Regions from separate parts of the Photobacterium sp. GB-210 genome, predicted to be linked through region 2. Evidence: riboswitches for the same ligand, from Rfam matches in the RefSeq annotation. Region 2 holds a riboswitch; the other holds the start of a gene.

Region 1 (9,860 bases), on a different contig from region 2:
GCCACTTGGGCCAATGAGTGCAGCGATATCTCCCTGCTCAAGCTGAACATCAAAGCTCAACGCCATCGCAACCTCATTTTTGTGTTGAGGTAAGTAGGTATAGTTGAGTTGATTAATGTTTAGCATGATGAGCTCCTTGGCGATGGCGAGTAACAACAAGATACTCGACGGCACTAAATAAACCTAAGCTGAGTAACAGTAAAACCAGTGCAGCAACAGCAGCGGCATCCATTCGGTAACTGCCCATGAGTTCAAATAAATACAATGGCAGCGTTTGAAAGTCTTGACTGCCAAATAATGCAATCGCACCTAAATCCCCCAGTGATAAGACAAAGCTAATAGCGAGAGCTTGGGCAATAGGGGCACGTAATGCACGCCACTCAACCAAACGTAATCGCGATAGATGCGTCATCCCTAAACTGCGACATAACGGATTATATTGCTGCGCGAGGTGGAGCATTGGTTGACTTAATGTTTTGATTACATAGGGCAGTGCCATTAGGGCATTAACACAGACCACAACCCAAAACGCAGCACTGTAAGCATCAGTATATTGGCGCAGTAAAAGAAAAATACCAGTACTTAACACTAACCCAGGTGTCACTAAAATCACTGTGCCGATCATTTCAATCCCGTCAGCAGCCAGTTTTTTACGTGCTAAGCGTAAGCTACGACTCGTGATGAGGATCATGACGCCAAGACAAAATGCTAATAAGCAGGAAAATAGTGCGATATGGAGTGAGTTAGTGATTGCTGACCATAACTGCTTTTGTTCTAAGATATTAAATAATTGATGGTTAATACCCGATACAAAGACGGCTATGATCGGTGGTATAACAAACATTAACGCACAAATGATCCAGAATACATCCCAACATTTAGCGCGCCATGTATCGTTATAATTCACTACATTTTTGCTGATAGAGCCGTTGAGGGTGGAAAGCGGTTTAGCAAAACGTTGGGTAAAAAGTACTAATGAGCAGCAAAGTAGCATTTGCCATAAGGCTAAAATAGCCCCTGTCGCTAAATCAAAGTCATAACGCAACGCTTGATAAATGGCGAGCTCGATAGTGGTTGATTTAGGGCCACCGCCAAGCGACATGATCACGGCAAAGCTGGTAAAGCACAACATAAAGACTAAACCCGCGATATGCGGCAGTTGTTGGCGTAGTCGAGGCCATGCAATTAAGCGAAATTTACTCCAGCCAGTAATACCTAAATGCGCTGCAAGCTGATGTTGCTCTGCGGGGATACCATCGAGACTTTGCAGTAGAAAACGCACGGTCAGTGGCAGGTTTAAAAATACGTGAGCCAGTAAAATCCCGCTTAAACCGTAAATGTTTAATGGCGGTAAGCCTAGTATTTCTAGGTTATGGCTGATCAATCCACTTTTGCCATAAATCGATAATAACCCAAAAACAGCAACCAATACGGGCATCACGAGCGTCATCGCAAATAAACGTAATAGCAGAGCTTTTCCTACAAACTGCCGTCGTGAGAGTGCATAAGCAATCGGAATCGCTGGGATGATGCTAAATAGAGTCGACAAGATGGCTTGATAGAAGCTAAATCCTGTTACATGTCGCAGATAAGGATCATGCCATAGTGTTGATAGTTGCCAGTCGTTAGCTTGGCTGATTAAGGCGGTGAGCGCGGCAACAACAACAAGAGTGATCAGCCCGGCACTGATAATGCCGGGCAATAAGGTAATGCGTTTGTTCAAAGTCTTAAACCATTACTGAGTGAGGGCTTGCTGCCACTCTCGGATCCAGGCTTTGCGATGTGTTGCCACTTCGTCGGCACTAAATTCAAGTGCTTTGCTTGGTACGGTGAGTTCATCAAAACCTTTCGGTAGGCTTTGCTTTGTTACTGGATACATCCAGTTGTGGGTAGCAATTTGTGACTGAAAAGCATCACTTACAATAAATTGCATAAATTGATCGGCAAGTTTTGGATGTGGGCTATTTTTCATCTTCGCTGCCACTTCAACTTGCATATAATGGCCTTCTTTAAAGTTAGCCGCTTTGTACTGGTGCTTGTCTTCAGCAATGATGTGATAAGCTGGTGATGTGGTGTATGAAAGCACCATATCTGATTCGCCTTTTAAGAACATGTTATAGGCTTCAGACCAACCCTTAGTGACGGTCACGGTGTGTTTCGCTAGTTGCTGCCACATTTCAGGGGCTTTATCACCGTAGACCGATTTGATCCATAACATTAGACCTTGGCCAGGGGTTGAAGTACGAGGATCTTGATAGATAACGCTGATATTTTGATCTTTGATCAGAGCATCTAAACTCGCTGGTGGGTTTTTCAGTTTATCGCTGTCATACACAAAGGCAAAATAGCCGTAATCATAAGGGATGAAAGTATCATCACTCCAACCTTTAGGAAGCGTGAGCTTACTGGTATCAACATCACTTTTTGCTAATAGGCCGGTATTTTTCGCTTCTGTCATTAGGTTGTTATCTAGCCCTAATAACACATCTGCTTTACTGTTTTTCCCTTCAAGACGAACGCGATTTAAAATCGATACGCCATCTTCTAAAGAAACAAAATTGACCGTACAACCATTACATTGTTTTTCAAACGCTTTCTTTACTACAGGACCAGGACCCCAGTCGGAAGCAAAGGAGCTGTAGGTATAAACATTAAGAGTATTGTCTGAGGCGAAAGCTGAGCTTGCAACTAATGACAGAGAGATTAGGGGAAGAAGAGTGTTTATTTTTTTCACTATGCGCTCCGAGATGTCCTGCATCCTTGGGACAAAAATTGAAAGAGAGAGCGGCACAGGTTTGAGTGCTGTTGCATCATGCAATGGTCAGCGAGCTCGAAAGCATGTTCGAGCATCTCAATTCCTACGCCAGCATTACCTGGTTCAGGTTCAATGGGTCCTGCTATAAAGCACGTATGCCTAACAATCTCAGCCAAATGGCTCCCCAATGAGAACAAACTATTGTACCTGCAACTGTATCGAAGTTATAGCTTCTGATTAAGTTGCCAATTATAGATGTAATGGATCTGAGTGAATTGTAGGTTAGGCGTAATACGATAATGATTAAGGTGTTGTTGTAACTCAATTAACGATCCAAAATCAGCTTGATACCAATCATAGATAGATGACAGTGTGATGCCATTTTTTGTTATTTTTATTGCTTTTTCACTATTAATAAAACGTGTTGCAGCTTGATCTAACTGGGAGTCTAATCGATCGCTATTAAATGCTTTAGGCAGTAAATCAGGACAACCAAGACTGGCACAGTTGACTGCGTAGTGGATCCTAGGATCTTGCCAGATAGGGCGTAAGATCCGATGTTCAATATCGTTTAAAGTTAGCTTTTTATTATTAATGGTAATAATGGTTTGATCCCATGGCCCAAAGCTAAATAAACCTCCAAGTTTAGTGATTGATTTTACAGGGTAATTATCAATAATTAATTGAACAGTTAGGGCGTTATATAAATTAACCCAATAGGCAAATTGAACATCACGATTATAACGGTGAGGATTTTGGGCACTGAGTCGCTTAATATAAGTTGCTAGCTTTTGTTTATCTGCACTTGATACTTGGTTATAACGAAATAAGGTTTGATCCGGTTGAATGACAAGATATTTATCGAGTAGTTGCTGCCAATCTTGATGACTGATCTTGTTTGTGTTTTTAGGATCATGAGGTTGCCAATATGACCAGAGTTCGGATTTTGGCGCAGCAAAGATCGGCAGAGTGAATAACAGCAGCCAAGTGGCAATAACAATACGCATATTTTTCCTATTAATATAATAAGTAACAATATTGATTAAGACCGTAATAAGTATTGGCTAATTTCATTATCTTTTTGATATTTTAAATAAAAACGCCCTGTTTATATTAAACAGGGCGTCCGATTTCAGATGATGTACGATTACGCTAAGAAGCGAGGAATACGGTTTTCAAAGTCTGTAATTTTATCTTCGTGTTGCAGTGTCAAACCGATATTGTCTAAGCCATTTAATAGGCAGTGACGACGGAATTCATCAATTTCAAAGGTGTACTCTTTACCATCCGCACTGACGATCATTTTTTCAAGATCAACCGTGATCTGTGCGCCTTCATTTTCATCGACATACTTAAATAAAGTGTCAACGTCTTGCTCAGAGAGACGTACGGGCACCATTTGGTTATTGATCGAGTTACCATAGAAAATATCGGCAAAGCTTGGCGCAATCATAACTTGGATACCGTAATCAGCAAGCGCCCACGGTGCATGTTCACGAGAAGAGCCACAACCAAAGTTTTCACGCGCCAGTAAGATACTCGCGCCTTGGTAGCGAGGGGCGTTCATAATAAAGTCAGGGTTTGCCTGCTCGCCTGCATCATCTAGAAAACGCCAATCATGGAAAAGGTGCTTACCAAATCCAGTTCGGGTTACTTTCTGCAAAAACTGTTTTGGAATAATCGCATCGGTATCAATATTTGCCGTATCTAGCGGTACAACTAAACCTGTGTGTTGTTTAAAACCTGTCATGTTCAAATCCTTTTGTTACACCGATGCGGCATCTAGTTGGCGAATATCAACAAAATGTCCGGCACATGCCGCTGCTGCTGCCATAGCTGGGCTAACTAGATGAGTACGCCCATCACGACCTTGGCGGCCTTCAAAGTTACGGTTACTGGTTGACGCACAACGCTCACCGGGACCTAAGCGATCGTTATTCATTGCCAGACACATTGAACAACCGGGTAGTCGCCATTCAAAGCCTGCTTCAATGAAGATTTTATCAAGCCCTTCTTTTTCAGCTTGTGCTTTCACTTGCTCTGAGCCTGGAACGACTAAAGCTTGTACGTTAGCGGCAACTTTACGCCCTTTGGCAATGGCTGCTGCTGCGCGCATATCTTCAATACGTGAGTTAGTGCATGAACCAATAAAGACTTTATCAACGGCAAAATCAGACAGGGCTTTGCCAGCTTCTAGTCCCATGTAAGCTAATGCTTTTTCTGCAGAGGCTTTTTCAACGGGATCGTTAAAGCTTTCAGGGGCAGGGATTGGCTCATCAACGGCAATCACTTGACCTGGGTTTGTTCCCCATGTCACTTGTGGCTTTATGTCTTTAGCATCGAGCGTTACAACGGCATCAAACTCGGCGTTCGGATCGGATTTCAATGATGTCCAGTATTCTACAGCGGCATCAAAGTCTGCGCCTTTCGGGGCAAATTCACGATCTTTAATATAATCAAAGGTCGTTTGATCCGGTGCAATTAAACCTGCTTTAGCGCCTAGTTCAATCGCCATATTACAAACGGTCATACGACCTTCCATTGTAAGGTCTGTGATTGCTTCGCCACAGAACTCAACCACATAGCCAGTACCGCCAGCTGCGGTTGTTTTACCAATGATGGCAAGGACGATGTCTTTTGCTGTAATGCCTTCAGCTACTTTACCTTTAACTTCAATCTTCATGGTTTTCGCACGAGATTGTTTTAAGGTTTGGGTGGCTAAGACATGTTCTACTTCCGAGGTACCAATACCGAAAGCCAGTGCGCCAAAGGCACCGTGAGTCGCGGTGTGTGAGTCACCACAAACAATGGTCATACCCGGCAGAGTAATACCCAGCTCAGGCCCCATGACGTGTACAATGCCTTGATATTTGTGGTTTAAGTCATACAGGGTGACACCAAACTCTTCACAGTTTTTTGCCAGTGTTTCCATTTGAATACGTGCCATTTCCCCCGATGCATTGATATCTTTAGTTTGGGTAGAAACGTTGTGATCCATCGTGGCGAATGTTTTTGATACTTGACGCACTTTACGACCCTTCTCACGCAAGCCATCAAAAGCTTGCGGGGATGTCACTTCATGTACAAGGTGACGGTCGATATATAAGATCGGGTTTTCCCCTTCTGCTGCAACGGCAACATGGGAATCGTAAACTTTTTCATAAAGCGTTTTAGGTGAAGCTGAAGCGTTATTATTAGTGTTCGACATTGCTCAATGCTCCCTTATGCTTGTTGAATGTAGGCTGCGATCTTATCGCCCATTTCACTGGTGGTTAGTGCTGGTTTATCACTTGCAAGATCGGCGGTTAACTCACCAGCTTCTAGCGCTTGTGATACTGCTTGCTCAATAGCACGCGCTGCTGTTTCTTCACCTAGGCTGTAACGAAGCATCAGTGCTGCTGATAGGATCTGCGCCACTGGGTTTGCAATGTTTTTACCTGCAATATCCGGTGCTGAGCCGCCAGCAGGCTCGTACATACCAAACTTATCTTGGTTAAGGCTAGCTGAAGGCAACATTCCCATAGAGCCTGTGATCATTGCACATTCATCCGAGATGATATCGCCGAAGATATTTGAACATAGCATGACATCAAATTGAGAAGGATCTTTAATCAGCTGCATGGTCGCGTTATCAATGTACATATGAGTTAACGTCACATCAGGGTAATCTTTTGCGATTTCTTCTACGACTTCACGCCATAAAATAGAGCTCTGTAGGACGTTAGCTTTATCAATAGAGCAGACTTTTTTGCTGCGTAAGCGAGCTGATTCAAACGCAATTTTTGCAATACGTTCAATTTCATAGCGGTAGTAGACTTCAGTATCGAACGCTTTTTCTTGTGCGCCTTCACCTTCGCGGCCCTTTGGCTGACCAAAGTAAATACCGCCAGTGAGCTCACGCACAACAGCAATATCAAAACCACGCTCTGAAATATCAGCGCGTAGCGGAGAGAACTTCTCTAAGCCACGGTGAATTTGAGCTGGACGTAGATTACAAAATAATTGGAAGTGTTTACGAAGTGGTAGAAGAGCACCACGTTCAGGTTGATCGTTAGGTGCTAAATGCTCCCACTTAGGGCCACCAACAGAGCCAAATAATACGGCATCGGATTGTTCACAGCCTTTTAGAGTGGCATCAGGTAGTGGGCAGCCATGATTATCGATAGCAATACCACCTACATCATATTCTGTACGATTAAAGGTTAGATTAAATTTAGCCTCGATTGCATTTAGCACTTTATGTGCCTGTTGCATCACTTCTGGACCAATCCCGTCACCGGGTAAAACTGCAATATTGTAAGAACCAGCCATGGTATCTTGCTCTCCATAATTGTTTAAAAGTATAAATTCGTGAGTCGCTGTAAGCGTTATCAACTAGTGAGTTGCTGAGCGCTGCTTTATTTCTTCAATTTGATCTGCACGGTGAATGCTATTGATAACGTGCAGTAACGCTTGACCAGACGCTTCTACAATATCGGTTGCTAAGCCCGTTCCGTGGTATTTTCTGCCTTTATAATTAGCGATGATATCAGCTTGTCCTAAGCCGTCTTCGCCTTCGCCTTTTGCAGTTAAATCAAATTTATCCAGTACAATGTCATAACCTGTTAGGCGGTAAATACACTGGTATAACGCATCGACAGGACCATTACCGACCGCCGCTTCACATTTTTCTTCGTCACCACACAATAGTTTGATACTGGTGGTGGCCATCACACTACCCGACTGAACACTTAGGTAGTTCAGCTTGAAGTAGTCATCTTCATCACGAAGGTTAGAAAAATGCATCAGTGCTTCTAAGTCATAATCAAACACTTGGCCTTTTCGATCAGCCAGTTTTAAGAAATCAGCATACAGTTTATCTAGGCTATACTCTTTCTCGGTGTAGCCCAATGCATCCATGTGACTTTTAACTGCCGCACGACCAGAGCGACTGGTTAGGTTTAGTGCTTGGTTTTTAAGGCCAATCGATTCAGGCGTCATGATTTCATAGGTGTTTTTATTTTTTAGCATCCCATCTTGGTGGATACCCGATGAGTGACTAAAGGCATTAGCACCAACAATCGCTTTATTGGCTTGAATTGGCATATTACACAACTGACTAACCATTTTACTGGTACGGTGAATTTCATCGTGTTTGATATTGGTTGTAACGCCCAGTAACTCCTGACGCGTTTTGATGATCATCGCAATTTCTTCTAGTGAGCAGTTACCTGCACGCTCACCTAGACCATTAATGGTTCCTTCTACCTGACGAGCACCCGCTTGAACGGCCGCCATTGAGTTGGCAACAGACATGCCTAAATCATCGTGACAGTGAACAGAAATCACTGCCTTATCGATATTTGGAACGCGGTTAAATAGTTGAGTGATAATGCCGCCAAATTCGCTTGGCAGGGTGTAGCCCACGGTATCAGGGATGTTAATGGTGTTAGCGCCCGCATCGATAGCGGCTTCTACCATGCGGCACAGATTATCAATTGGTGTACGGCCCGCATCTTCACATGAAAACTCAACATCATCAGTATAATTACGCGCGCGCTTTACAGCTGCGACACCCATATCAATGACATCATCATAGCTACGACGTAGCTTGTCTTGGACGTGAACGGTTGAGGTTGAGATAAAGGTGTGAATGCGGAAAGCTTCTGCGACTTTCAATGACTCTGCCGCTACATCAATATCTTTTGCTACTGCTCGTGATAAAGCACAAATACGACTGTTTTTGATGTGTTTCGCGATAGTTTGTACTGACTCAAAATCGCCAGGGGATGAAACAGGAAAGCCTGCTTCAATCACATCAACACCTAAACGCTCTAATGCGTATGCGATCTGTAGTTTTTCTTTTACGGTAAGGCTTGCCGATAACGCTTGTTCACCGTCACGTAGCGTAGTATCGAAAATAATGACCTGATCTTTCATTGCTACTTCCTTTTAATCTATTACCGTTACAGGTTAGTTCGCATTCACTTGCGCTAGTCGATATATGAAAAAACCCGCGCAAGTTGCGCGGGTTTTAAAATCTTTAGTGGCGTTTCCCACTCAAAAGCAACCCGCGCGATTTAAGTCACGATAAGGAGGAGGCTAAGGAGTAAAGAGAAACGTTTTTTCATTTTATACACACTTATATAAAGTTGATTAACAAATGAATACCAAATAGACAGGTCAAAGGTCAACCAATAATTACGTTTATTTTACAATTATGGCGGTAACTAATTGATTTTTAATTATTGCGATATGTTTTTCCATAAATAAGGGAAAAAAACAGAGATGATAGGGCAATAACATTTAATGATAAATAGTTGTCAAATTATTAACAATTTACGTAATTCTCTTTTCTTCTAGATTGTCACTGACTCTCCTTTGAAGTTTCACCTTGTTGTCACAAGTCCTTTTTATCCTAGTGATAGTTATAAAAAGGAGAACAATGATGACATTACTTACCCCTATTCAGCGTTTTGATTATGCGTTTTCAACGCTATGTCTCTGTCATCGATTTAATATTCCATTGGCTAAAATTAGCCGTATTGTTTCACGAACCGGTGATGGTCACTTATATGCCATGATTGGCTTGCTCATATGGTGGGGTGATCAACAACAGGGGGGGGCTTTCATTTTTTATGGTTTGTTGATGTTTTTGATTGAACTCCCATTGTATTGGTTGCTCAAAAACAGCTTTAAACGCAGTCGTCCGGTTAGTTTACCCTCCTTTATTAAACCCTCAGATCGCTATAGCTTGCCATCAGGTCATACTGCGGCGGCTTTTATGATGGCCGCCTTAATTTCAAGCTTTTATCCTTCGTATAGTGAAATGGTGTGGCTATGGGCAAGCTGCATTGGCTTCTCCCGTGTATTGCTGGGGGTACATTATCTTAGCGATATCATTGCTGGCGCATTATTAGGTTTTGCTTGTTTCGAATTAGCCGGTTATATCTTGTAAGGAACATACAATGAAAATACTTTATGGGATCCAAGGTACGGGTAATGGCCATATTTCTCGAGCTCGTGAAATGGCACGTGCTTTTGATGGATTAGATTGTGAGGTTGATTATTATTTTTCAGGGCGAGAAAGAGATAAGTTTTTTGATATGGCCTGCTTTGGTGATTA
Region 2 (9,860 bases):
TAGTCACCTTATCTAAAATAGGTTGCGCTTCAATATCTACCTTACTTGGCTGTTGTAATTTAGTCAGTTGCAGTTGAAGAAATTGCAGATCTAAACGAAGGGCTTCGCTTTCGCCTGTGGTTTTCTTCCATTGCATCAACGGCGCCATTTCATCAAACAACAACGTTTTGGTATCTGGCGCCATTTGCATTAAGCGTTTTTCTTCGCTCAATTGGGCTTTCAGCTTCCACTTTTCACGCACAGCAATGGTTTTATCATTGAGCGAATCGATATCCGCTTTGATCTGGTGAACAGCATCAGCAAAAATCTCCATTTCTGCTTTCTTTAGTGCTTCAACAGCCAAGTTGAGTTTGGCTTCAAACACTTTTTGCGGCAGAGATTTAGTTTGCGAACCTTCATCTTCTTCTGGGTTCATTTTGAAGTAATCAAAGTTTCCCCAATGGTCAAAAATTAAGAAGTGCTTTTTATCTAAACCAGGACCGTAGAGATTTGCACACAAGCGAGTACCACGCCCCACCATTTGCCAAAATTTCACTTTCGATTTAATCGGTTTCGCAAACACCAAGTTGACACATTCAGGGACATCAATACCGGTATCTAGCATATCGACCGATACCGCGATGGTAATGTCATCATCGTTCCCTTCTGCGCTTTTGAAGTTGTCGATTAACTCTTCAGCCCGTTCGTATTTAGAGTGGATCACGCGGCAGAAATTACCGCCTAAATCTGGGTACATTTCGCTAAATAGTTCAGCCAATAACTCTGCATGGGCAATGCTGCGGGCAAAGATGATCGATTTACCCGGCAGTTGGTTATCTTTATCTTTTAAGCCCTTTTCCATTAAGTTACGAATAATGGCTCGGTTGGTGTCTTTATTGAATATCGCTTTATCAATTTGCTTAGAATCGAAATCCAAGGTATTGGGATCAATGCCCTGATCTTCTAGCTCTGCAATTTGCTCATCCGTCAGTTCGCTTGCTTTGATCCCTTCACGTAAAAATTGCGTGGTATGGGTAACCACCTTAAACGGGACAAGGTTCTTCTCTTCAATCGCTTGTTCTAATGGGTAGTTTGCTGTGGGCAGTTTATAGTCACAGCCAAACAGTTGACTGGTAGAGCGTGAGATCATCTCAACTGGCGTTGCTGTTAGCCCCACTTGTAGCGCATCAAAGTATTTAAATAACTCGCCATATTTGTTGTAGATAGAGCGATGAGATTCATCGGCAATGATCAGATTAAAGTGACCGACATCGAACTCTTCATAGTTTTGGATCATGCCCGGGTAAGTCGCGATTACGATACGTGCATTGGAAGCCGCATCTTTTTTACTTTTCCCTTTGATGAAAAGTGGCTCTTTGGTGTGTTCATTAAACGCATGACCTGCCTGTTTACGTAACTCTTTTCGGTCACACAAAAACAGAACACGCTTCGCCCATCCCGCATCAAGCAGACGTTTTGCTAATGCTATAGATACACGGGTTTTACCTGTCCCTGTTGCTTGTACCACTAACGCTTTGCGGTGTTTGTCTGAAAAGCGTTCACAGACACGACTTATGCTTTCCATTTGATACATACGCCCTGCAACCTTGGTGTCGATAGGCGTGGTATTAAGATCTTGTTTAAGAGTACGTTGTTGGATCAGATATTGAAGGCTGTCTTTAGCGTAATAGCCAAAGATCGCGCGTGGTGCATAGCCTTGAGCGTCATCCCAAATATAAATTTCATAGCCGTTGGTGTAGAAAATCACAGGACGTTGGCTATAACGTTTTTCTAGCGCATCAGCATACAATTTTGCTTGTTCGCGCCCTGCTTTGGCATCTCTCTGTGTACGCTTCGCTTCAATGACCGCTAACGGTTTACCATTGTCGTCCCAAAGTACGTAGTCACAATAACCAATGCCTGTTTGCGTTGGCTGCCCATCAACTTCAACTTCTTTGGATACTTGCTCTGTACTCTCTTCATCAAGTGCAACATCCCAGCCACAGCTACGCAGATCTGCATCAATGATTCGCTTGCGAGTCTCTTGTTCATTAAAATCAAAGCTGCTCTTCATTGCTAGCGTATTGCTACGAAGTTTATCTGCTTTGGCTTGATCCACTTGTGCTTTAAGCTGTGCCGCTTCTTTCTGAGCCTGTAATTGAGCAAGCTTAGTTTCTTCCAGCTCTTTCAATGCCTGTTTTAAGATCTCATCATGCTGTTTAAGCTTTTGTTGTAATTGCTTATTCTTGCGCTTAAATTCGCCTTTGGATTCATCTTCTCTTTGGCTATTTTCAGGTGTGGTAAACGATGGGCAATCTTTTAGTTTACCCTCGCCATATGCCATAAATAGCCAGCAGCCAATGAAATAAGATTCTTTTAGCAACCAAATGGCATCGTGTTGGCTAACTTCGCCTTCATGAGCGGCTTTGTTTCCGCCTCGACGAACAGCGTGAAACTTATCAACAATGGTTTTATCAACGATAGATGTGAATGAACCGCTCACCAACTTATCATGCATAGAGGCGTTAGGTGCAACAGGAAGGTGAAGCTCGCGGTATAAGTAGCCTACGATTTTTTCAACGTAGCAGCGCAGTTTAACCAGTGCACTTTGCGGATCACTCACGGCATAGGTTTCAGCAAATGCGCCAAGCTCTGCCAACTCTGGCCACTGATTACGTAAATGTTCGAAATTCATGGACGTTTTCACCTTAGTTGCTCTCCTTTGATACCTATGCCTATCGCAACGTTTATGCCATTCGCTTTTCTTTGTTTCATCAAGCATCTAAATCGTACGTTTTAAGCCAATTATTCAATGTTTGATGATTTTTTAAACCTAATGATTTAGCAGCCTTAGATTTGTTTCCACTGGCAAAATCCATGGCAGAGATAATCGCATCTTTTTTAATATTATCAATATATTGCTGCAAATCGCCCGGAATATGGAACTTATCTTCAGCGGACGGTGTATTATCTAAACTTAATGTTGCTTTTTCGATATCCGCACGGCTTAGCTCTTTATTTTCAGACCATAGCGTAGCACGGTTCAATGTATTCCAAAGCTCACGAATATTACCCGGCCAGTGATGTGAAACGGTAAAATTTATTGCAGCATCGGAAATGTTTTTACTTTCAAACAGCGGATGCTTTTCCATCTGTTGATTGATGTCTGCCATGAACGTGGTAATGATGTCGGGAATATCTTCAGCGCGCTGCCTTAATGGCGGTAATGTGATAACGCCAACAGCGAGGCGATAAAATAAATCTTCACGAAACGTTTCATCAGACACCATACGAAATAAATCACGATGCGTCGCTGCGATTATCCGTACATCGATGGTGCGGGTAACGGTATCACCCACACGCGTGATCTCTTGTTGTTGTAACGCTCGTAATAGTTTGACTTGCACCACTAAAGGAAGCTCACCGACTTCATCTAAAAACAGTGTGCCGCCGTTTGCTTGCTCAAACAGTCCTTCATGATCACGCTCAGCTCCCGTGAAGGCTCCCTTTCTGTGACCAAATAAAATTGAATCGACGAGGTTTTCAGGTAGCGCACCGCAGTTGACGGCTTTAAATGGCTTTTGCTGTCGGAGGCTGGCTTGATGAATAGACTTTGCAAGTACCTCTTTACCCGTTCCGCTTTCACCTAATAATAATGCTGGTAGATCCGAATACGCTAAACGTTGCGCTTTTTTGACGGTTTCTTGCATTACGGCTGATTTGGCGGTTATTGAGCTAAAAGCACCCTCATTTTTAGGGTGTTTGGATACCAGTTGTGAAATCGCAGTAGATGAAGATTTCGCATACTCAGAGGCAAAATCTACCGGGATATCGACATTATTGATTTCCCCTTTTGGCGATGTTTGAACGAACTGACATTTAGCATTACCCTTGCCCAGCAGCACTGATACAACAGTCATGGCTGGGGTACCTGATGTCAGATTGATATACACCTGAGTCGCATCTGAGGAAACGTCACTCAATTGCTTTTGCATGACTTTCGTTATTGATAAATAATCAATCGGTGAAGTTAATCTGACACGTTTTATCTCTACTGATGTTTTAGAACGCCCAGCACATGCTAACTTTCTTTTTAACCAGTCCTTGTAGTCAAACCATTCGTCATCCCATGTACTCGCAAGAATAACGACGCTATCAAGCATCGGCCCTCTAAGAGCGAGGGTTGCAATGGAAGCTGGTTTATCTAGCTTCATTTGATCTAAATCTGTTCTACCAAGCCAGCTAAGCAGAGTTGCCATTTTAACGTCCGTGATTTTAGTTTTGTTTATTTTAATCAATCTGATGCGGTAAAGGTGTGAGGTAATCTACAGTGTCTTAACCGAGCAGTTGCATAATACATAATATGTCAATGAAACTAATATTGTTTTTATTGCTCGGGTTCTTTGTCGGGGAATGATTATTTCACCTGACCATTACATCTTTGGTTTTTATCTAACATGAATGCTGATGTAACCCCTTATTTTATAAGTACGTGACAACAAAACGTTTATCTATTAGGATTTGAGAGTTAGTCGGGGGGCATTACGCTGAGATCACAATTTAAGTGGGACCCGTTGAACCTGAACCAGTTAACACTGGCGGAGGGAACTAAATAAACAATATCCGTATTGTTTAGCCAAGTTATCACTGGATCTCATCACTTCACATCAACCGATCCTTTCATTACTTGGCACCGGTTCCTAACGCGTAATTAGGAATCTGTTATGTCATCACACACCAATAATACATCCCATGTTACAACGCCTATCGTTTTAACTATTGCTGGCTCTGACAGTAGTGGTGGCGCGGGTATTCAAGCCGATATCAAAGCTATTTCAGCAACTGGTGGCTATGCTTGTTCGGTGATCACTGCAATTACGGCGCAAAACACCCAAGGTGTTAGTGGTATTCTTCCTATTCCTCTTGTGATGATAGAACAACAGTTAGATGCTGTTTTTACCGATCTAAATATTCAGGCAGTTAAAATAGGCATGCTTGCCGATAGTGACATCATCACGCTAGTTGCGAACAAAATAAAAGAGTACAAGCCACGCTATCTTGTGATTGATCCCGTTATGGTTGCCACCAGTGGTGACTTATTATTACAACAGTCAGCCATTAGTACATTAAAACAAAAACTACTTCCATTAGCTGATCTCATCACGCCTAATTTACCTGAAGCCGCTGCGCTGACAAACAGCGAGATCCCACACAATCATACAGATATGTTGGGATTAGTCAGCAAACTGCGTGACATACAAACAAAAGCCATACTGCTTAAAGGTGGGCACCTAGAAAGTGATTCAGAAAGTAATGATTTATTGATATTAAGTGACGATATTATCGAGCTAAAAACAAAACGTATTGATACCCACAATACCCATGGTACTGGCTGTACCCTCTCTTCAGCTATTGCTTCTTACCTTGCTCAAGGTTATTCGATCGAACAAGCAACACAGCGTGGCAAAGAATATATTACCTCTGCCATTTCAGCCGCTGATCAGCTCAATATTGGTCGTGGTCATGGCCCTGTGAATCATTTTTTCACTCATGATCCAAATAGATCGTAATAAGTGGAATATCATATAGCGTGATATAAAAAAGCGGTGATTTTACTCACCGCTTTGATTTATATAGTAAATATTATGTGATTACAGTTTTGTCCAAGCATCTTGCCAATAAGCACTGCTTGCTGGGGCATAAGAAGCACTTGAGCACCAACCTGAATTAGGCCACGGTTTACATTGGTATAACTGCTCATCGCTAGCACGAACAATATCCCCTTGTTGGTAAACTGTGCCCGCTTGATACGTTGGATATTCTCCCGGCGCAGGTGGCGTCACTTCTGGTTTGACTGAGGTACACCCTTCGGTTGCAATTTGTTTCCAAACACCCCACTCACCCGTTGTTCCCGGCTCTTCACCTTTTGTCCACCAACCTGCTAGCCATACCACACCATTGTGGCTGACTTCATCTCCTGCCACATAAATACTTTGTGCACTCCATGTGTTTTCGCACACTGCGCTACCTTCAACCGTCACAACACGTTGCGCTTCTGTGGTTTGTTGTGCGCTGTCAGTAATACGGTAATTCAAGGTGTAGTTACCAGCTAGGCTCGTATTGACTTCACCTTCGATAATAATATTGGCCGTTATGTCGCCATCTTCTGCATCTTTTGCGGTAATACCTGTTTTTGCATCAAAGGTATCACCGAGTTGAATAGTCGTATCGCTAATCCCTTCTAACACAGGTTTTGCACTAAACACTTCAACTTTACGCACAACAACAGATTCACTTAAAGCACTGTCATAAGCTTTGTAAGTTAGCGTGTAATGACCCACTTTATTGGTATCAACAGTACCTTCAACCACGATAGAGGCAGTGACATCACCATCGTAATCATCTGTCGCTGTTACTCCTGCAAGTGGCGCAAATAAATCACCATGTGCAACAACAATATCGTCAACACCTGTGATAACGGGTGCTTTTCCTGCCTCCGTTGTCACAATACTTGCTTTTAACGACGCTTTTGCCGGCACTATATCCATTGTATTTAATACTTCACCACCACAGCTAACTTCTGCGCGGTATGGTTTCAGTGCACTTTCAATATTGATGTGAAAACGGTTCATGTGACCATCTTGCAAACGACGGTTATACAGGTTGAACGTTTTGGTGCCACCGTTTTGCGTCAACACATCCAACTGACATGTTGAAGCCGTGAAGTTATCAACGTAAACATTACCGTATGCACCATGCAGAGCTGGGTAGATGTAGCTTGGTAGTGTTTTCTGTGGATCGTAATACCCTACCAAGGTTGTTACCTGTACGCCTTGCGCGTATGGGATCAAATCCACGTTGCGCTCTAATAGCGCATTATCTGTTAACTGCCAAACACCATTGGTAAACATAAAGACATGTTTTTGACCATGGCTTAATGTCATTTGTTGGTCGTTATAATGGATAGTTGAATTCCAACCCGCCCATGATTCAAATAGCGCCACTTTCCCTTCTAATTTCGCATCAGTCGGTAAATAAAAGTCACGAGCCCAAGCGGCATTAGCCGTTGTTAAGTGAACCACTTGATGTTTAGCAAATAACTGTTGAAATTTATCGCTATTTTCACCAAATTCACTAAGCGGGCCGTTACCACTGACCGTAACAACCGAAAACGCTAAATCATCAGCCACTGAATGCGTCCATGGCTTCATCACTTTTTCTGTGTGATCCCACTTGCTATAACCTGTTGGTGACGCTGGATCAAAATTCGCTTTATTTTCTACAAAATCTTGGAATACACTCAGCTCATACGGCGCGTGTAATGTATATGCATTGTATTTAGGGTAAAGCGGTTGACCGCCAGACATGGTACCAAAACCAAAACTGTGACCTTCAAAAGGTGCAACACATTCCCCTTCATAGCATGACTCTTGGTTCGTTACACCTTTAGTAAAATTAGGAATAAAGATATTTTTATAACCATCCCACCCCCATGTAGAGTTCGCTTCGGTAGAACTTTTGTGAATCGATCCCATAAAGCCACCAGGGTAATGGGCACCGACTCCTAGTTCATGACCGACTTCATGGCTAAATTCGTTACCCGTTGAGCTCACGACAGAAGCAACACCTGCGTAAGAACCCAACATACCGTGTGTAATTAAACCATCAGTATAATTACCAATTGAGTTATTCACCGTGACTTGTGTTGCATGGTATGGCGCTTCAATATTCCACTGGCTTTCGGGGCGTACTTTTGATGAATTGACACCATAGTTAGCACTGTTAATACCTGAAGAGATAAGTTCACGTGCAATACGGTAATGTGAATCACTGCCGTAACCGTCTGCATCACTAGGATCAACACCTTGAAGTAAGCGACCATCTGGCAACATGATCTCTTTAAGATGCACGGCTTCATAAGGGTTAACGATCAATTTACTGATCTGAAGACTTTGGAAATACTGACGGTGTAATTCTGGATCATCGATAAAGATAAATTGATCTCTTGGCTCTGTTAATAAACCAATATCGATTGTATTTAAGATCATACTGGTATTCGCACCGATCTTAATATCTGAAACCGTCCCTTCTTTCTTATTTCCACTGGTGAAAGTTAAGCGTAAACCCAACTTAACGGCTTCGGCTGGAAGTACCGCTGAATAAGCTTTATCGCTATATGAAATTCGGCTGATTGCCATATCCGACTCACCATACCAAACGCCATCAATATTTTGATAGGTCAATTGGTTACCACGGCTGATTGTATCTGTACCTTGTGCATATTCAATTTGAGAATTGTAGCCAGCATCTGAAATAAAGGTGATCTTCTTATTATTGAAGCTCTTATCATCAGGCAAAATAAAATGCCCTGCCCAATGGCCATCTCCAGTTTTAACTAAAACGGTATCGTGTTGAGCAAGTAGTGCTTTAAAATGTGTTATACCCGCTTCACCAGAGATATCACTAAGATCGTGATTGCTAGTGATAGTTAGAGAGAACTGTGATGGCTTCGTTATCTCAACATACTTGTCAAGCTTACCCGCCACTTGTGGCAACTGTTGTGGTTGACGCATCACCGTGTGATAAACCACGTCGTTTTGTTTATTTTTAGCAGTCACAGTAACCACTTCGTCTTGCTCTAGCATATCTGCATGAGGCTCAAACAGCACCAGTGTACGACGAAGAGAAACAAGATGTGGTTGGCGATCATTTTCAATCTTATTGCTCGTTTGCATGATCACGCTTTGAGCAACACTAACACTACCTTGCAGTGTGCCTTGAGTGTCTGATGGCAACGCTTTTTTATTAAAATAAAGTGTTTCTGGTACTGTGGATCCGATTGTTTCTGCTTGTCCATATTGCGCCATAAGCAATACTGGCAATAGGCTGACTAAATACTTCTTTTTCATTATTTTCGCACAATGTTAATAATATGTATTTGGCGAAATATAAACAATAACAATACAATTTAGAATTAATTTATCTATTTGATTTGTAATAATTTATTTTTAAATAAACCGTCAAAAACACCACTTAATAAACACTGTTTTCTTGACGCTTTCGATTACGGATGAACAACAATTTCACGTTTATCACATACTCCATTAATACAAGCAGTGATACGCACCTTACCCGAGTAATCCACTAATTTAATTTCATTACCGGTAAATGGTTGGTTATTAACATACCAATCAACCTTTACGTTTTCATCTAGCGTTTGTAGCGGTAATACGTCTAATTGATCTTTATAGTAATGCTGTCCTGTCACTATTTGCTTAATATACGGCACAACTCGTGCGTTCCTTTTCTCTAGCTCACCTTGTCCTTTAGGCGTTGCAATACCTCCTCGTTGTTGTTGCCAATTTGCTAGACGTTTCGGCCACGTTGTTTGAGCCGTATCCAAACTTGGAAGTAAAAAACGTCCATCGGTTTCCAACGTGGGTGGCGTAATTCCTCTTACGGTATAGGCTTTTCTTTGCGAAACACATTGTGCAAGAGGCGTAATTTGCTTATCACGCCCACTCGGCCAACAAATGGTCTTTGTCACAACGTCTTTAGGTTTTATTCGTTGGTGTTGATCGCGGGGTAACTGATCAAAGGCGTCAAACATAATAGGTGCGGCTTGTGTCGCTCCTAAATAACCCACAACAGGGCTAGAGTCTGGGCGTCCTATCCACACGCCAACGGTAAAATCAGGGCTAACACCTATCGACCAAAAATCACGATAACCATAACTGGTTCCTGTTTTCCAAGCAATTTGACGTCTTATCGATGGTACTACTCTATCTGGTGCGCTTATTTCACTCAGTGTTTTAAAAATAATCCAACTTGAAGCCGGTGAAAGTAGTGGTTTACTCACAACTGATTTGGCATTTTGTAGC

The links. A riboswitch is a leader RNA that binds a small molecule or an ion and turns the genes downstream of it on or off. The one in region 2 is predicted to bind thiamine pyrophosphate.
Region 1: linked by a shared signal. The riboswitch ahead of thiB (thiamine ABC transporter substrate binding subunit) and the one ahead of thiD (bifunctional hydroxymethylpyrimidine kinase/phosphomethylpyrimidine kinase) in region 2 are both predicted to bind thiamine pyrophosphate.

Annotation. Positions count from the first base shown of each region.
Region 1 covers NZ_PYNU01000012.1:38,025-47,884, forward strand. Annotated here, with positions in the region: gene thiQ (thiamine ABC transporter ATP-binding protein) at 1-126, opposite strand, end outside; gene thiP (thiamine/thiamine pyrophosphate ABC transporter permease ThiP) at 113-1,723, opposite strand; gene thiB (thiamine ABC transporter substrate binding subunit) at 1,736-2,725, opposite strand; TPP riboswitch at 2,839-2,952, opposite strand; gene C9J38_RS14070 (DUF547 domain-containing protein) at 2,980-3,762, opposite strand; gene leuD (3-isopropylmalate dehydratase small subunit) at 3,903-4,505, opposite strand; gene leuC (3-isopropylmalate dehydratase large subunit) at 4,521-5,963, opposite strand; gene leuB (3-isopropylmalate dehydrogenase) at 5,978-7,066, opposite strand; gene leuA (2-isopropylmalate synthase) at 7,130-8,674, opposite strand; gene C9J38_RS14095 (phosphatase PAP2 family protein) at 9,183-9,692, shown strand; gene C9J38_RS14100 (MJ1255/VC2487 family glycosyltransferase) at 9,703-9,860, shown strand, end outside.
Region 2 covers NZ_PYNU01000001.1:682,215-692,074, reverse strand. Annotated here, with positions in the region: gene C9J38_RS03160 (DEAD/DEAH box helicase family protein) at 1-2,674, opposite strand, end outside; gene C9J38_RS03155 (sigma-54-dependent Fis family transcriptional regulator) at 2,754-4,238, opposite strand; TPP riboswitch at 4,503-4,603, shown strand; gene thiD (bifunctional hydroxymethylpyrimidine kinase/phosphomethylpyrimidine kinase) at 4,704-5,549, shown strand; gene C9J38_RS03145 (M66 family metalloprotease) at 5,631-8,888, opposite strand; gene pbpC (penicillin-binding protein 1C) at 9,044-9,860, opposite strand, start outside.